Regions from separate parts of the Streptomyces sp. TAA040 genome, predicted to be linked through region 2. Evidence: predicted binding sites of a transcription regulator. Region 2 holds the regulator's gene; the other holds the start of a gene.
What was found. The regulator HspR, encoded in region 2, represses chaperone genes until heat shock. The targets are predictions, from matches to a motif close to TTGAGNNNNNNNNNCTCAA.

Region 1: the regulator HspR is predicted to act here: its motif matches at 1,787-1,805, upstream of lon (endopeptidase La).

The regions. Positions count from the first base shown of each region.
Region 1 covers NZ_AUKR01000013.1:163,052-171,331, forward strand. Annotated here, with positions in the region: gene H300_RS0113815 (spermidine synthase) at 1-639, opposite strand, end outside; gene H300_RS26785 (rhomboid-like protein) at 910-1,557, shown strand; gene lon (endopeptidase La) at 1,828-4,389, shown strand; gene H300_RS26790 (MarR family transcriptional regulator) at 4,697-5,113, shown strand; gene H300_RS32390 (hypothetical protein) at 5,247-5,729, opposite strand; gene H300_RS26795 (nitrate- and nitrite sensing domain-containing protein) at 6,763-8,280, shown strand, end outside.
Region 2 covers NZ_AUKR01000017.1:80,935-89,214, reverse strand. Annotated here, with positions in the region: gene grpE (nucleotide exchange factor GrpE) at 1-238, shown strand, start outside; gene dnaJ (molecular chaperone DnaJ) at 272-1,474, shown strand; gene H300_RS0116480 (heat shock protein transcriptional repressor HspR) at 1,476-1,934, shown strand; gene H300_RS27310 (hypothetical protein) at 2,173-2,430, opposite strand; gene H300_RS0116470 (NADH-quinone oxidoreductase subunit N) at 2,615-4,162, opposite strand; gene H300_RS0116465 (NADH-quinone oxidoreductase subunit M) at 4,159-5,664, opposite strand; gene H300_RS0116460 (proton-conducting transporter transmembrane domain-containing protein) at 5,669-7,843, opposite strand; gene H300_RS0116455 (NADH-quinone oxidoreductase subunit K) at 7,840-8,145, opposite strand; gene H300_RS0116450 (NADH-quinone oxidoreductase subunit J) at 8,142-8,280, opposite strand, start outside.

The DNA.
Region 1 (8,280 bases), on a different contig from region 2:
CTCCAGCGCCGTCTCGAACGCGGCGGAGGGCCGGGCGGACCACACCGCGAACACTCCGCCCGGCGCCAGTCGGCCGGCGCACAGCGCAAGACCGGCGGGGGAGTAGAGCGAGTCGTTGTCCTCGGTGACCGTCCAGTCGGGGCCGTTGTCGATGTCGAGGCACAGGGCGTCGTACTGCCGACCGGGCCGCCGCAGGTGGGCCAGGAGGTCGTCCCCGACGAGCTCGGTACGGGGATCGGACCGCGCCCCGGCGGACAGCGGACCCAGCGGGCCCGACCGGTGCCACTCGACGATCGCGGGCTCCCGCTCCACCACGGTGATCCGGCCCCACCGCGGTTCCGCCGCCGCCTCGGCCAGCGAGAAGCCGACGCCGAGCCCGCCGATGAGCACCGAGGGCCCGCCGTGCGATCCGGTCGCGGCCCCGCGCTCCGCCGGCCGCGCCGTCTTCGGGGGTTCCAGCGCGTCCAGGGCCGCGCGGACCAGCCGGCGCTCCGACCTGCCGTCCGAGGTGTCCATCAGGAAGCAGCCGTTGGCGACGATCTGGAGCAGTTCCCCGTGGCGCCGCAGCACCACTTCGCCGAAGGGGCCGTCCCGGCGGTCGAGGACCTCCGGTGTGTGCGTGTCGAACAAGTCGTGCATGCCCCCATCCTTGCGCAGCCGCGACGGCCGCCCGTTGCCGCACTGACACCGAGCTGCTCCGGGTGGTTCAATGAAGGGGCGTTTCGCATCGTAAGGCCGCGGAACACGGGCGTGGCCCGACCGCGTCGGGCGAACCCCGTCCGAGCAGGGAAGGAGGCGCGCATGCGTACCCGGGCACGGTCGGTCGGACCGGCAGCACCTGCGGCGGCGCGCCCCGCCGTCCCCCGGCAACCCGCATCCCCTGCCGCCCGCCGGCAGGCAACGGAGCACATGCCCCCGCACACCCACCTGCTGCGTCTGCTGCCAACCCCGTTCGGTACCCCGTTCACGTTCTGCTTCGGGCTGCTGCTGGTGGCCACCACCCTGCTCATCCAGTTCGGCGACCCCACCGTGGTGACCCGGCTGCTGGCGGGCTCCAGCGCGGACGCCGCGAACCTCGCGGACGAGCCGCTGTTCGTACTGGTGGCCAGCGCGCTCTTCTACTCGGGTCCGCTGCTCTCCCCGTTCGCGATCGGTTTCGTCCTGGTGCTCACCGCGCTGGAGCGCCGGATCGGCGGCTGGCGCACCGCGGCGGTCTTCACAGCCGGTCACGTGGTCGCCACCCTGGCCACGCAGCTGACGGTGGCGGCAGCGGTGGCGCTGGGCCACCTGCCCGAGTCCTCCCTCAGCCGCTTCGACTACGGCATCAGCTACGGGGTGCTCGCCTGCGCGGCAGCCCTCGCCGGCGTCCTGCGGGTCACCTGGCTGCGCTGGACGCTGCTCGCTGCCCTGGCCACCTTCGTCGTCTCCGACCTGGTCTCCCTCAAGGACCCGGTGACCAACTGGGGGCACTTCCTGGCCCTGCTCATCGGCGTCGCGCTCTGGCCGCTGCTCCGCCGCTACCAGGAACGCGGCTCCGCGGCTCCGCGCAAGGCGTAGACGCCGAATCCTGCCACTCGTCCCGCGGGCCTCTGCGGTCTCCGGCCGGGCCGCCGGACGGCCGGGGCTTCGCTTTTTCCTGTGGCGGCCCCGTCCCCCCTGCCCCGGCCGACGGGTGTCCTCCTGCCCTCGGTCTCGGCGTGACCTGCCCGCCGGGTCTCGCTCACAGCGAACGGGCGGTGCGGCGGGAACATCGGCGGCCGTTCGCGCATTGAACCCGGCATACGTATTGAGTCAGCGCGACTCAACTTGCTTGCCGAGGGAGACGTCATGGCTGTGTTGCAGGAAACGTTCACCCTGCCCGTGCTGCCGCTGGACGACGAGGTGGTACTACCGGGCATGGTGGTCCCGCTCGACCTGTCGGAGTCCGAGGTCCGTGCTGCGGTCGAGGCCGCCAGGTCAGCGGCGCGCCCGGTCCCCGAGAAGAACGTCCGGCCGTCCGGCACCTCCGGGGTGTCGGGGGCCGCCGAGAAGCCGCAGGTGCTGCTGGTGCCGCGCGTGGACGGCAAGTACGCCTCCCTCGGTGTCATCGGCCGGGTGGAGCAGGTCGGGCGGCTCGCCGACGGCGATCCCGGTGCGCTCATCCGCGGCCTGGCCCGGGTCCGCATCGGCGCCGGAACCGGCGGGCCCGGTGCCGCGCTGTGGGTGGAGGGCACCCGGGTCGCCGAGGAGGACCCCGACCCGCTGCCCGGCGCGGTGGCCGAGCTCGTCAGGGAGTACAAGGCGCTGGCCACCGACTGGCTGCGCAAGCGCGGAGCCTGGGAGGTCGTCGACCGGGTCCAGCAGATCGAGGGGGTCGGCGCACTCGCCGACAACGCCGGGTACTCGCCGTTCCTCACCGCCGCCCAGCGGCTCGAACTCCTGGAGACCACCGACCCGGTGGCCCGGCTGCGCCTCGCGGTGCGCCGGCTGGGCGAGCACCTCGCCGAGCAGGACGTCGCCGAGTCCATCGCCAAGGACGTGCAGGAGGGTGTGGACAAGCAGCAGCGCGAGTTCCTGCTCCGCCGGCAGCTGGAGGCGGTGCGCAAGGAGCTGGCCGAGCTCTCCGGGGAGCCGGGGGACGAGGGCGACGACTACCGCGCCCGCGTGGAGGCGGCCGACCTCCCGGCGGAGGTCCGCAGGGCCGCGCTCAAGGAGGTCGACAAGCTGGAGCGGTCCTCCGACCAGAACCCCGAGGGGAGCTGGATCCGGACCTGGTTGGACACCGTCCTGGAACTGCCCTGGAGCGTCCGGACCCAGGACGCGTACGACATCCCGGGCGCCAAGGAGATCCTGGACGCCGACCACGCCGGCCTCGGGGACGTCAAGGAGCGCATCACCGAGTACCTGGCGGTGCGCAAGCGCCGCATCGACCGCGGCCTCGCCGAGGCCGGTGCCGGACGCGGGGCCGGAGACGGGGCCGCGGCGGACGCGGAGGAGGACGGCGACGGACGCCCCGGCACCGCCGGTACGCCCTCCTCGGGACGCCGCGCCGGCGGCGCGGTGCTGGCCCTGGTCGGGCCGCCCGGTGTCGGGAAGACCTCGCTCGGCGAGAGCGTCGCCCGGGCCATGGGGCGCCGGTTCGTCCGGGTCGCTCTCGGCGGTGTCCGGGACGAGGCCGAGATCCGCGGGCACCGGCGCACCTACGTCGGCGCGCTGCCCGGCCGGATCGTCCGGGCGGTCAAGGAGGCCGGGTCGATGAACCCGGTCGTCCTCCTCGACGAGGTGGACAAGGTCGGATCCGACTTCCGCGGCGACCCCGCGGCGGCCCTCCTCGAAGTCCTCGACCCGGCGCAGAACCACACCTTCCGCGACCACTACCTGGAGATCGAGCTCGACCTGAGCGACGTGGTCTTCCTGGCCACCGCCAACGTCCTGGACTCCGTGCCGCAGCCGCTGCTGGACCGCATGGAGGTGGTCCAGCTCGACGGCTACACCGAGGACGAGAAGATCACCATCGCCCGTGACCACCTGCTGCCCCGCCAGCTGGAACACGCCGGGCTCACCGCCGACGAGGTCGCCGTCACCGACGACGCCCTGCGCAAGCTGGCGGCGGAGTACACCCGCGAGGCGGGCGTGCGGTCCCTGGAGCGGACCGTGGCACGGGTGCTGCGGAAGGTCGTCGCCCGTACGGAACTGGGCGACGCACCGGACGGCGGCGGTCTGCCGTACACCATCGGCCCCGACCGCCTGCGGGAGCTGATCGGACGTCCGCACCACACCCCGGAGTCCGCCCAGGACCCGGCGGAGCGGCGCACGGCGGTGCCCGGTGTGGCCACCGGACTGGCCGTGACGGGGGTGGGTGGTGACGTGCTCCACGTTGAGGCGTCCCTCGCCGATCCGGAGACCGGCGGGGCCGGGCTGCACCTGACCGGCCAGCTGGGGGACGTGATGAAGGAGTCGGGCCGGATCGCCCTCTCCTACCTGCGCTCCCGCGGTGCCGAACTGGAACTCCCGGTCGGCGACCTCAAGGACCGCGCCATCCACCTGCACGTGCCGGCCGGGGCGGTGCCCAAGGACGGCCCCAGCGCGGGCGTCACCATGACGACGGCGCTGGCCTCGCTGCTCAGCGGACGTCAGGTGCGTCCCGACGTGGCGATGACGGGCGAGGTCTCGCTCACCGGGCGGGTGCTTCCGGTCGGCGGGGTGAAGCAGAAGCTGCTCGCCGCGCACCGCGCGGGGATCACCACGGTGGTCATCCCCAAGCGCAACGAGCCCGACCTGGACGACGTGCCCGAAGAGGTGCTCGGCGCCCTCGACGTGCACCCGGTCTCCGACGTGCGGACCGTGCTGGAGCTGGCCCTGACCCCGGCGTCCGCGGCCGCCTCCCCGGAGGTGCCGCTGGCCGCGTGAGGGCCGCGCCGTGCCGCCCCGGCGCGGGGCGGCACGGCCCGAACGGCGGACGCCCCACCGGCTCCGGCACCGGCCCCCTTCGCGGGGCGGAGCGCCGGAGCCGGTGGGGCGTGTCCGGGCACCGCTGCGAAATACTGTCGACCGGGCGAGGACGCGGGAGAAGGGCCCCGCGCCACACTCCGTCGAGAGGGGCAGGCACGTGCAGGAGAGCGGGACCGGACCGGACGGCTCCGGGGAAGTGGAGCAGGGTGCGGCCGACGGCGCGGACCCCGCCGGGCCGGACCTCTCGGCCGCCGGCCCCGAGGTCCTGGCGCTGGAGCGCGAGGTGGCTGTCTTCCTGCGCCGGGCCCGGGCCTTCTCGGGGGAGCTTGCGCGCGCGGTGCACCCGGACCTCGAACCCGCCGCCTACGGCCTGATGCTCCGCCTGGAGGACGGTGGACCGCAGCGGGCCACCGTCCTCGCGGCGTACTTCGGGGTCGGCAAGGCCACGGTGAGCCGCCAGCTGCGCACCCTGGAGTCGCTCGGGCTCCTCACCCGGTGCCCGGACCCGGACGACGGCCGGGCGTGGCTGGTGGAGCTCACCGAGGAGGGGCACGCGCGCTTCGCCCGGGTCCGCCGGGCCCGCCGCGCCCGGTACGTACGGAACCTTGCCGACTGGGACCGTGAGGAGGTCGCCGAACTCGCCCGCTTGCTCCACCGACTGAACAACCCCGCGGGCGGCTGACCCGGAACGTCGTCGTGGCCGGGTTTCTTGGTGTGGCCGGGCCGTCCCGGCCGGAGCCGCTCGCGCGGCTGGACACCGTCGGGGCCGGACCTCGCGGTGCGGCCCGGGGCGTGGGCCGTGGTCCGGGGCCGGGTCAGAGCTCCACCAGCACCACCGATGCGTCGTCGTGCTGCTTGCCGCGCGGGAACGCGGTCCCCGACGGATCGGCGTCCTCCGCGCCGCGTACGCGCGCGACGAGCGCATCGGCGCCTTCCCTGCGCAGCAGTGCACTCAGCTCCGCCCAGCCGCCCAGCCGGAAGATCTCCGTCCAGCGGGTGGCGCCGTCGGTCAGTGCGGCGAGGCCGCGGACCTCCTCCCGGGGGGTGCGCCCGGTGACCGCCAGCGCGGCCACCGCCGGATCGGCGGCCGCGGTGTGGAAGCCGCCCTCGGTGTTGCGCAGCGCCTCGATGCGCGGACGGCGTTCGCCGGGCGGGCAGCCGTCCAGGGAGGCGCGTGCCAGGTCCAGCCGGGTGTCCCGCACCGCAGTCACCGAGCCGGTGGGGGACTCCAGGAGCAACACCGAATCGGAGAGCACCAGGTGCTCGACCGACTCCTCGTCCCACCGGGCGAGCACCACGGTTGCCTGCGGCGTTCGAGGGTGAGAAAGATCACAGATTGAGGAGTGAGTCGCAGAGGTAAGGGAGAGGGACTCCGCCAGGCACTGACACAGCGTCAGTTCCCTGTGTGCGCCGCAGTGTTCGAGTAGCGTGCCGCCCAGCCGTGCCACGAACCAGGGGAGCCCGTGCTCGCACCCGTCCGGTCCCGCTGGCGGTGTCACCCCGTCGAGGACGACGAGCGCTCCGCCGGCCCCGGAGGCCGGTACGGCCGCCGAGGCGAAGTCCTCATTGGCTTTCCGGGGGTCGCCCGGAACCGAAACGAGCTCGATGCGCATGCCGCCGAGTCTGCCCGAGGACCCGTGCGAACGCCGTCCCGGTGCGCCGACCGCGGACCGGTGGAAGCGGAACACCGACCGGGCCCGCCGGCCGCGGCACGGACCGCGGGACGTGGACCGGCGGCCGTCGGTCGCATGCGCAGGTGGGCGCGGAGCGGCGGGCGGCGGGGCGGTCCGGGGGGTCGAGCGGCCCCGCTCCGGACGGACGCGAGCGGCGCCGAGCGGGATGGGCGGGAGGTGTCGGAGAGACGTGGAAACGGCCGACGGAACGAAAGCGCACGGAGTGGGCCGGGTTCTGCCGGAATACGCCTGTCCGTGATCGTTGCGGGTCGGCATCATTCCACGCGGTGGCCGTCGTTTCCAACCCCCCGGCTCTGCGGCCGGGCGGGGCGCCGTGCTCCCGGAGTTGTTCCCGGACTACCGAGTGTTGTTCACTCCTTCGAGTGGCCCGGCGGAGGATCACCGTCCGTCCCCACACGGCACTGAGAGGGTCGGTGGCCGTCATGGGAACGGGTCGGGGCAGGTCTTCTGTCGGGCAGGTTGGAGGCGCCGTCCGGGCAATCTTCCGGGCGCCGGAGCGAGATTGCGAGTGCGGGTGGGCAAGAAGCGACTTCGGGGCGCCGGTGGGCAAGAGCCGGAAGCCACCGCTGGTTCCCCGCGACGCCGGGCGAGAGTACGCAACCGACTCCTGGTCTCCGTCGTCCTGTGCGCGGCGGCGGTGCTCGCCGCAGGCGCCCCCGGCGTGCTGGCGGTCTCCCGGGACCTCTCCGCATCGCAGGACCTCGCCGACGGCGCCGGCACGAGCCGCGAAGCGGTGTCGCTCGCGCACGCGGTGGCCGAGGAGCGCGACCTGATGGTCCGCCACCTCGCCGGGACGAACGGCTCGGCCGCCGCCCCCGTCGCACAACCCGCCGACCCCGTCGCACAACCCACCGCCCCGGCGGGACAGTCGACCGATCCGAACGACCCGGCCGCCGACCTCACCGACCCGGAGGGCGGCGGGTCCGCGGCGGACACGGAGGGCTCCACCGGTCCCGAGGACGAGGCCGTGATGTCCCGGGTCGACCGCAAGGCGTCCGAACTCCGCGACCGACTGCCCACCGACGTGCGCCGACTGCTGGACAACGTGCCTGTCACCCGGCAGGAGGCGCTGACCGGCGACAGCACCGCGTTGGGGGCCTACACCGCGTACACCGCCGTCGTCCATGCACTCGGCGGCGTCGCCGAGGCGAACGCCCGTGCGCTGCCCTCCCGGTCCGCCGAGCTCACCACCGGTACCGCCGACCCCGAGACCGCCGCCGCGCTGCCCTTCCTCGGTCGCGCCGCCGGATTCGCCGCCGCCGAGCGCGGACTGCTGCTCGCCGCCCTGGCCGCCGGCGGGCCGCAGACCGAACTGACCTCCACCGCCCAGCAGGTGCGCGCCCGGGAGCAGGCCGCCCTCGCCGACTTCGAGCAACTCGCCGGTGACACAGCGCGCGAGTCGTACGACACGACCGTCACCGGCGGCGAGGTCGACACCGCGGAGCAGTACCTCGACCTGCTCGCCGCCCGGCCCGAGCTGAGCCCGGAAGCACAGTCGGTGAACCAGGAGCGGGTCGATTCCGCCCTCTCCGCACGGATCGACCGGATGCGCGGGGTGCAGTCCTCGCTGGCCGAAGCCGAACTCGCGCGCATGGAGCAACTGCGCAACGAGGCCGTCACCGAGCTCCAGTTGGCCCTCGCCCTGCTCGGCGCCGCGCTCCTCCTCTCCCTGGGAGCGAGTGTGCACGCGGCCCGGTCGATGGCCCGGCCGCTGGCCGCGCTGCGCCTGGGCGCGCAGCGGGTGGCCGCCGACCCGGTGAACCAGGAGCCGGTGCGGTTCACCGGCCGCAACGACGAGTACGCCGACGTCATCCGGGCCGTGAACGCCCTCCGCGAGACCTCCCTGCGTCTCGACCAGCGGGCCGGGGAGGCGGAGACCGACAGCGTGCAACTGGCCTCGGCGAAGAAGACCCTGAGCGGCGAGCGGGAACGCCTCCGCGAGGAGCAGCAGTCCCTCAGTGCCGAACTGAAGTCGCTGAACGGTGCCGTGCACGGGACCTGCGTGCAACTCGCGCTCCGCAACCTCGGACTCGTAGAGCGGCAGCTCGCCCTCATCGAGTCGCTGGAGCAGAAGGAGCCCGAACCCGAGCAGTTGGCCACCCTGTTCCGGCTCGACCACATGGCCACCCGGATGCGGCGGCACGGCGAGAACCTG
Region 2 (8,280 bases):
CGGCAAGGAGGGCGAGCCCTTCGACCCGACGGTGCACGAGGCGTTGATGCACTCGTACTCGCCGGAGGTCACGGAGACCACGTGCGTGCAGATCCTGCAACCCGGGTACCGCATCGGTGAGCGCACGATCCGCCCCGCGCGGGTCGGCGTCGCCGAGCCGCAGCCGGGCGCGCAGCCTGCCAAGGGTGACGAAGCGGCGACCGCAGAAGAGGAGAGCGGTGGCCCGGACGAGGGCTGACGTGCACGGAGAACGGAAGGAGGGGCGCCGGGGATGAGCCTCAACAGGGAAGTGCTGGAAAAGGATCTCTACAAGGTCCTCGGCGTCCCGCAGGACGCGACCGAGGCGGAGATCAAGAAGGCGTACCGGAAGCTCGCCCGCGAGTTCCACCCGGACGCCAACACCGGCGACGCCAAGGCGGAGGAGCGCTTCAAGGAGGTCGGCGAGGCGAACGAGGTCCTCTCCGACTCCAAGCAGCGCAAGGAGTACGACGAGGCGCGGTCGCTGCTGGGCGCGGGCGGTTTCCGTCCCGGGCCCGGCGCCGGCGGCAACTTCAACTTCGACCTGGGGGACCTCTTCGGAGGCACCCAGGGCGGCGGTGCGCCCGGCCCGCAGGGTGGGGGCGCCGGAGGGTTCGGCGGTGGCCTGGGCGACGTGTTCGGCGGGCTGTTCAACCGCGGAGGCCCCGGCACGCGCACCCAGCCGCGCCGCGGTCAGGACATCGAGTCCGAGGTGACGCTGAGCTTCACCGAGGCGGTGGACGGCGCGACCGTGCCGCTGCGGATGTCCAGCAGCGCCGCCTGCAAGGCGTGTTCGGGCACCGGTGACAAGAACGGCACGCCCCGGGTGTGTCCGACCTGCGTCGGCACCGGGCAGGTCAGCCGTGGCGGCGGTGGCGGATTCTCGCTCACCGATCCGTGCCTCGACTGCAAGGGCCGCGGCCTGATCGCGGAGAACCCCTGCGACATCTGCCGGGGCAGCGGCCGGGCGACCAGTTCGCGGACCATGCAGGTCAGGATCCCCGCGGGAGTCTCCGACGACCAGCGCATCCGGTTGCGCGGCAAGGGTGCGCCGGGTGAACGCGGCGGCCCGAACGGCGACCTGTACGTCGTCGTGCACGTCGATCCGCACCCGGTTTTCGGACGGAGGGGCGACAATCTCACCGTCACCGTGCCGGTCACCTTCCCTGAGGCGGCTCTCGGTGGTGAAATCTCCGTACCGACGCTCGGGGGCCCACCGGTCACGCTGAAGCTGCCGCCCGGCACCCCGGGGGGCCGTACCCTCCGGGCCCGGGGCAAGGGCGCCGTCCGGAAGGACGGCACCCGCGGCGACCTGCTGGTCACCGTGGAGATCACGGTGCCGGGGGACGTCGGCAAGCTGGGCAGGAAGGCGAAGGAGACCCTGGAGTCCTACCGCGACGCCACCGCGGGCGAGGACCCGCGCGAGGCGCTGTTCAAGGCCGCGAAGGGAGATTGACGTGGACGGCCGAGGCGGACGAAGGAGCAACCCGTACGAGCTGACCGAGGAGACTCCGGTCTACGTCATCTCGGTCGCCGCCCAGTTGTCCGGGCTGCACCCGCAGACCCTGCGTCAGTACGACCGCCTCGGTCTCGTCTCCCCGGACCGCACCGCCGGCCGGGGCCGCCGCTACTCGGCCCGCGACATCGAGACGCTGCGCGAGGTGCAGCGCCTCAGCCAGGACGAGGGCATCAACCTCGCCGGGATCAAGCGCATCATCGAGCTGGAGAACCAGGTCACCGCCCTCCGGGCGCGGGCCATCGAGCTCCAGCAGGCGTTGGAGGGCGCGGCGGTGGCGATGCAGCAGCGCGAGGCGCAGGTGCACGCCTCCTACCGCCGCGACCTGGTCCGGTACGAGGACGTGCAGCAGTCCAGCGCCCTCGTCGTGTGGCGTCCGGGCCGCGGACGCCGCACGTAGACCGCTGTACGTGGACCCCGTACGCGGGCCGCCGCCGTGCGGCGCCCGCGTCGCATCGCGCATCGAAGGGTCCGCCGCTCCACCGGAGCGGCGGACCGTTCGATGCGCGGGCCCTGTCTCGCCTGCGTCGTTCAACCGGCCGGAGTGCCTTGGTGGAAGTACAGGCGCCACCCCGTTTCCGTGAGACGCCACAGGGAGCTTCGTCGTGTGCGGCGTCCGCAGCTTTCGGCGAGGTAGGTCAGAGGAACGACACCGGGTCGAGCGCGACCCCTGACATCTCGCACACCCTGATCGGCGTGTCCTGATCCGCTGAGTCGGTGCTCGTCACGGTGAGGACCGAGGTCGCGTTCCACTGACGGCCAGAGGCCCCGAACTCGACGAACTCTGGTTCCAGCAACTCCGAGACGAGTACCGGCGAAGCACGGGCCTCCGGGGCAAGGAGCCTCCACTCGCCGTCGATGGCCGCCTGAACAGCTCGCTCGCTCCCGTCCTCCATCCCTCAAGCCTAGGGTGAGGTGCCCTCGCTTCTCCTCGGTGTCTTCGGGACGACGCGACACGGGCAGCCGTCCGTACCCTTCAGGCGCACCGGAGAAGCGGCGAACGCGCTGCTGCTCCTGCGCGTTCGTGGCGACCGACCGGTGCCTCGCCCACCTCCCGGTATGCTCCGGCCGGCGGGTTTGTCAGCGGAGGAGGGGGCCGAGGGCGAGGGGGAGGACGGCGCCGCCGGCGAGGCCGAGGACGAGGGAGGCGGCGGCTGCCGTGTAGGCGGCGCCGGCCGACCAGGGGCCCGCCGGTGCCCAGGCCCGGGGCCGGTCCCCGTCCGGCGCCGCGGGGTCGGAGCCGCCGCTCGTGTCCGGTGCCGCCTCGTCCGCCCCCGGCGAGTCGGGGCGGAAGAGGGGGGCGAGCCAGCGTAGGTAGTAGAAGAGGGAGGCCACGGTGTTGGCGACGGCGAGGATCGCGAGCCAGGCGTAGCCGCCGTCGACGGTGGCGCTGAAGACCTCCAGCTTCCCCAGGAAGATCCCGGTGGGCGGTGTGCCGACGAGGCCGAGGAGGCAGACGGCGAGGACGGCGGCGAGCCCCGGACGGTGGCGGGCCAGGCCCCGGTAGTCGGACAGTTCCCGGGCACCGGGCAGGTGGACGACCACGGCGAATACGCCGAGTTGGGTGGCGGAGTACGCAGCCAGGTAGGACAGCAGGCCCTGCTGGGCGAGGTCGCTGCGGATGGCGACGGCGACGGCCATGAGCAGGTAGCCGACCTGGGCGATCGTGGAGTAGGCGAGCAGTCGGCGTACCGAGGTCTGCCAGAAGGCGGCCAGGTTGCCGAGTGTCATCGAGGCGGCGGCGAGCACCGCGAGCAGCAGCGGCCAGTTGACGGCGGTGTCCGGCACCGCCTGGTGCAGCAGCCGATAGCAGGCGAGCAGCGCACCGGCCTTGGGGACGGTGGTGACGAAGGCGGCGACGGCGGCGGGGGCGCCAGCCGTCACGTCCGGTACCCAGAAGTGCGCCGGTACGGCGCCGGCCTTGAACAACAGGCCGGCCAGGACGGCGAGCAGGCCGACGGCGGCCAGGGCGTACGGGGCGTCGGGCAGGGCGGTGTGCAGGGCGCGGTAGCCGGTCGTCCGGCCGGCTGCGTGAAGCAGGGCGACGCCGGCGAGCGCGGTGGTGCCGAACAGGGCGCCCAGCAAGTAGTACTTCAGCGCCGCCTCGGTGCCGAGGCCGTCCTTGGCGAAGCCGGTCAGCGCGTAGGCGGGGAGACTGGCGAGCAGGTAGCCGGCGAGGAGGAGCAGCAGGTCGTCGGCCCCGACCATGACGAGGGCGCCTGCCGTCGAGAGCAGCAGCAGGACGTGGAACTCGGTCTCCCGCGCGTTGCCGCGGATGCCGTCGGCCGAGGCGGCCAGCACCAGCAGGAGCGAGCAGAGCACGATCGCCCGTCCCGCCGTGGTGGCGGTGTCGACGGCGAAGGCCGCGTGGAAGACGGTCTGTTCGCCGCCGGTGGCGGCGGTGACGGCGGTGGCGGCGAGTCCGGTGAGGCAGGCTGCGGCGGCCAGCAGGCCGACGAGGTACTGGCGGCGGCGCGGCAGCCACGACCCGGCGAGCAGCCCGACCACGGCCGCGACCAGCAGGGCGAGTTCGGGGAGCAGCGCGCCCAGGTTCTCGTTCGGCTCGGCCGCCGCGGCGAGGAGGGGACCGGCCGCGGGCTCCGGAGTGCCGAGCGGTACCGGCGTCATCGGGCCACCAGCCCGGTGAGGGTGCGGGCGGCCGGTTCGATCACGTCGAGCAGGAAGCGCGGCAGGACGCCGAGGACGGTGGCGGCGACCAGCAGCGGCACGAGGGACACCGTCTCCACCGCCGTCAGGTCGCCGAAGCCGCCCGGACGGGTGGTCTTCGGCAGCGTGAGCGGACCGGTGAACATCCGGCGCAGTGCGCGCAGGAACAGCGCGGCGGTCAGCAGCACCCCGGTCAGCGCGAGCGCGGTGGCGACCGGTCGGGAGGCGAGACTGCCGGTGAAGATCTGGAACTCGGCGACGAAGCCGGAGAATCCGGGCAGCCCCAGCGAGGCGAACGCCGCGACGGTGGTGACGGCGGCGAGTCTCGGCGCCGGTCCGGCCAGCCCCGAGAAGTTCTTGATGCGGTAGCTGCCGCTGCGGTCGTGCAGGACTCCGCAGATCAGGAACAGGGCACCGGTGAGGAGTCCGTGGCTGACCATTTGGGTGACCGCACCGGTGGTGGCCAGCGCCCGGGCACCGCCATCGGTGCCGCTGAGCACGCCGGCCGCGCCCAGCGCCAGGACGACATAGCCCATATGGGTGACGCTGGTGTAGGCGATCATCCGCTTGAAGTCGGTCTGGGCGAGAGCGACGAGCGCGCCGTACACCACGGAGACCACACCGACCACGACGATCACCGGGGCGTACTGCCGCCAGGTGTCCGGCAGGATCGGCATCGCGATCCGGACGAAGCCGTAGGTGCCCAGCTTCAGCAGCACGCCGGCGAGGATCGCCGAACCGGCCGCAGGTGCCTCGGTGTGCGCGGGCGGCAGCCAGGTGTGGAACGGGACCGTGGGCGTTTTGACGGCCAGTCCGACTCCGACCGCCAGCAGCGCGGGCGCCGCGTACGCGGCACTCCCGGCCAGGGGCGCGGACTCGGTCAGTTCGACGATGTCGAAGGTGTGCGGGTCGGCGGCGAGGTACAGCCCGATGAAGCCCAGCAGCAGCACCAACGAGCCGACGAAGGTGTAGAGGAAGAACTTCAGCGCCGCGTCCCTGGCCCGTTCTCCGCTCCCCCACCCGGTGATCACGAAGAACATGCCGACGATCGAGAGGTCGAAGAAGACGAAGAACAGGATCAGGTCCAGGGCGAGGAACACCCCCAGGCAGACCGTCTGGAGGAACAGGAACAGGCAGGCGTACGCCCGCACCCGGCGGGTCTCGCGCACCGCGTGCACGGCGACGGCCAGGAACAGCACGCACGTCAGCGCGACCAGGGGCAGGGACAGTCCGTCCACGCCCAGGTGGTAGCTCACGCCCGCCCCCGGGATCCAGCGCAGCCGCTCCTCGTACTGGATGCCGCCGCCGGGGGTGAAGCCGATCCACAGCGCGACGACCAGGACGAGGTCGGCCGCGGCCGCCGCGATCCAGACCTGCCGGCAGAACCGGTCCGGCACGTCGCCCCGCCGGAGCAGCAGGGCTCCGCAGGCGAGCAGTGGCAGAAAGGTCACGAGCGTCAGCACGGGGTTACCTCACGAGGAGAACGAGCAGGGCCAGCACCGTGAAGGCCACGGCGGCCTGGGCGTAGTAGTGGTGGAGCATGCCGGTCTGCGGGCGGCGCGCCAGCCGCCCCAGCCGGCGGGTTCCGTCGGCCAGGGCGGCGACCAGGCGGTCGACGCCGCGGTCGTCCAGCGTGCGGGCGTGCCGGGCGAGCGCGCGGGTGCCGCGGGCGGACGACCGGACGGCGCCGTCCACCACGCGGTCGTCCCCCGCTGCCAGGACCCGGGCCAGTGCCGGGACACCGCGGCCGATCCGGCGCACGCCCGCGTCCAGCACCCGGTCGTCGAAGGCGGCGAGCGCGCGGGCGGCGGCCGTCACCGGGCGTACCACCAGCAGCCGCGCCGCCGCCTCCAGCCCCCACCAGTCGCCGGCCGCGCGCCGCAGTGCGCGCGCCGGGCGCTGCGACCGGCCCGGTCGGGCCGGTCGGGCCCGGGCGGCGGCCCGGCCGCCGCCCCACCGGGCCGCCGCCATCGCGCCGGCGAGGAGCACGACGGCGGTGGAGAGCGCGACCTCCGGCAGGTTCGGGGAGGGTTCACCGCCGCTGCCGACGGCGCCGCGCAGCGCGGCGGCCGGTCCGGGCAGGGCGAGCACGCCCAGGCCCGCCGCCCCCAGCGTCAGGAGGAGCAGCGGCACCCGCGTCAGCACCCCGACCCGCCCGCGGCCCTGCCCCTCGGTCGCATGCTGCCCGGTGCCGCTCTGCCCGTCGCCGCGCCGACCGCCGCTGCTGCCCGGTCCGGCGCCGCCCGGTCCGCTGCGGCGCCGTCCGGTGGTGGCCTGTGCCGTGGCGTCGAGGGCCGCCGGGCCCGGGGCGCGCACCGCGTACGCCAGTGCCTTGACGCTGTAGAGCGCGGCCAGCGCGGCGGCCGCCAGTGCCACCGCGTGGAGCGCCGGTCCGTGGGCGGCCGCACCGGCCAGCACCAGGTCCTTCGCCGCCCACAGGGCCAGCGGCGGCAGCCCCGCCAGCGACAGCGTGCAGACCGCGAACGCGGCGCCGACCAGGGGGAAGCGACGGGCCGCGCCCCGCAGGGCGGGCAACCGCTCGGTGCCCAGCGCCGTCAGCCACGCCCCCGCGACGACGAACAGCGCCGCCTTCACCGCCGCGTGCGCCACGAACTGGGTGGTACCGGCGGCGACCGAACCCACGCCCGCCGCCAGCACCGTGAAGCCGAGCTGCGCGCAGGTGGAGGCGGCCAGCAGTTGCTTGAGGTCGCGCTGGACGACGGCGACCGCGCCGAGCGCCAGTGCGGTCAGGGCGCCCGTCCAGGCGATCAGCGGCTGGGCCCACCCGGTGGCGGCTGTCAGCGGGTGCAGCCGGAGCAGCAGGTAGGCACCGGCGGCGACCATGGTCGCCGAGTGCAGCAGTGCCGAGACCGGGCTGGGGCCCGCCATGGCGCGTGACAGCCAGAACGAGAAGGGGAGTTGCGCGGACTTCCCGAACGCGGCGAGTACGACGCCCGCCGTCGTGACCGCGAGCCACGGCGAGGACGCGGTGGGCAGGGCGTCCAGCCGCAGCGAGCCGACGCCGCCGGCCAGTGCGGCGCCGGCGGCCAGGTAGAGGCCGAGGTCCGCGGCCCGGGTGGTGAGGAAAGCGGTGTCCGCCGCCTGCGCCCGGCCGGCGGGGGTGCCGCGGCCCGGCTGCCGCCGGAAACCGATCAGAGCCCAGCTGAGAGCGCCCATCAGCTCCCAGGCCATCAGCAGCAGGGCCAGGGTGGTCGCGGTGACGGTGACCAGCATCGCCCCGGCGAACACCAGCAGCAGCCCGAGGAACCGGCTCCGCTCGCCCGTGCCCGGGGACGGGCGCCGGTCCGGTGCGCCGTCCGGTCCACGGGCCGGGGCGGCCCCCGTCTCGTCGAGCGCGAACTCGTCGAGCGCGAAGAGGAGCACGGCCGCGGTGGCGGCGGTGACGGTGACCACCATGACGGCGGACAGCCCGTCCACCCGGAGCCCGGCCTCGATACCGGCGAACAGCGGCGCACTCGCGGCGGGCCGCTGCACCGCGGCGGTGACGGCGAGCGCCAGGGCGACGGCCGCGGCGGACACGGCCAGCACCGGCGCGTACCGCTCCGTCCGCCGTCCCGCGAGCGCGAGGACGGCACCCGTGCCCGTCGGCACGCCGACGAGCAACCACAGCAGCACCGTCATCCCCGCAGGTCACCCGCCATGTCGACCATGTCCACCTGCCGGGCCCGGTACAGGGCGGTGACCAGGGCGAAGCCGAGGGCCATCTCGACGGCCATGGCCACCACCGCGACCACGATGACAACCTGCCCGCTCGCCGACGACGGCGCGAGGAACCACCAGAAGGCGGCGGCCGCGAGGACGATGCCGCCGATCATCAGCTCGACCCCCATCATGATCATCACGATGGACTGCTGGGACAGCACGCCGAACAGGCCGACCGCGAACAACCCGGCGGCCGTCAGCAGGCAGAGTTCGAAGATCATGGGCCCACCCCGCCGCCGGCCGGGTCCTGCGGACGGGGACGGTCGAGGTCGTCCCCGAAACGGTCGTAGCGGCCCCGGTGGGTGGCCAGCACGGTGGCCGCGACCATGGTGGCCAGCAGGACGAACCCGAGGACG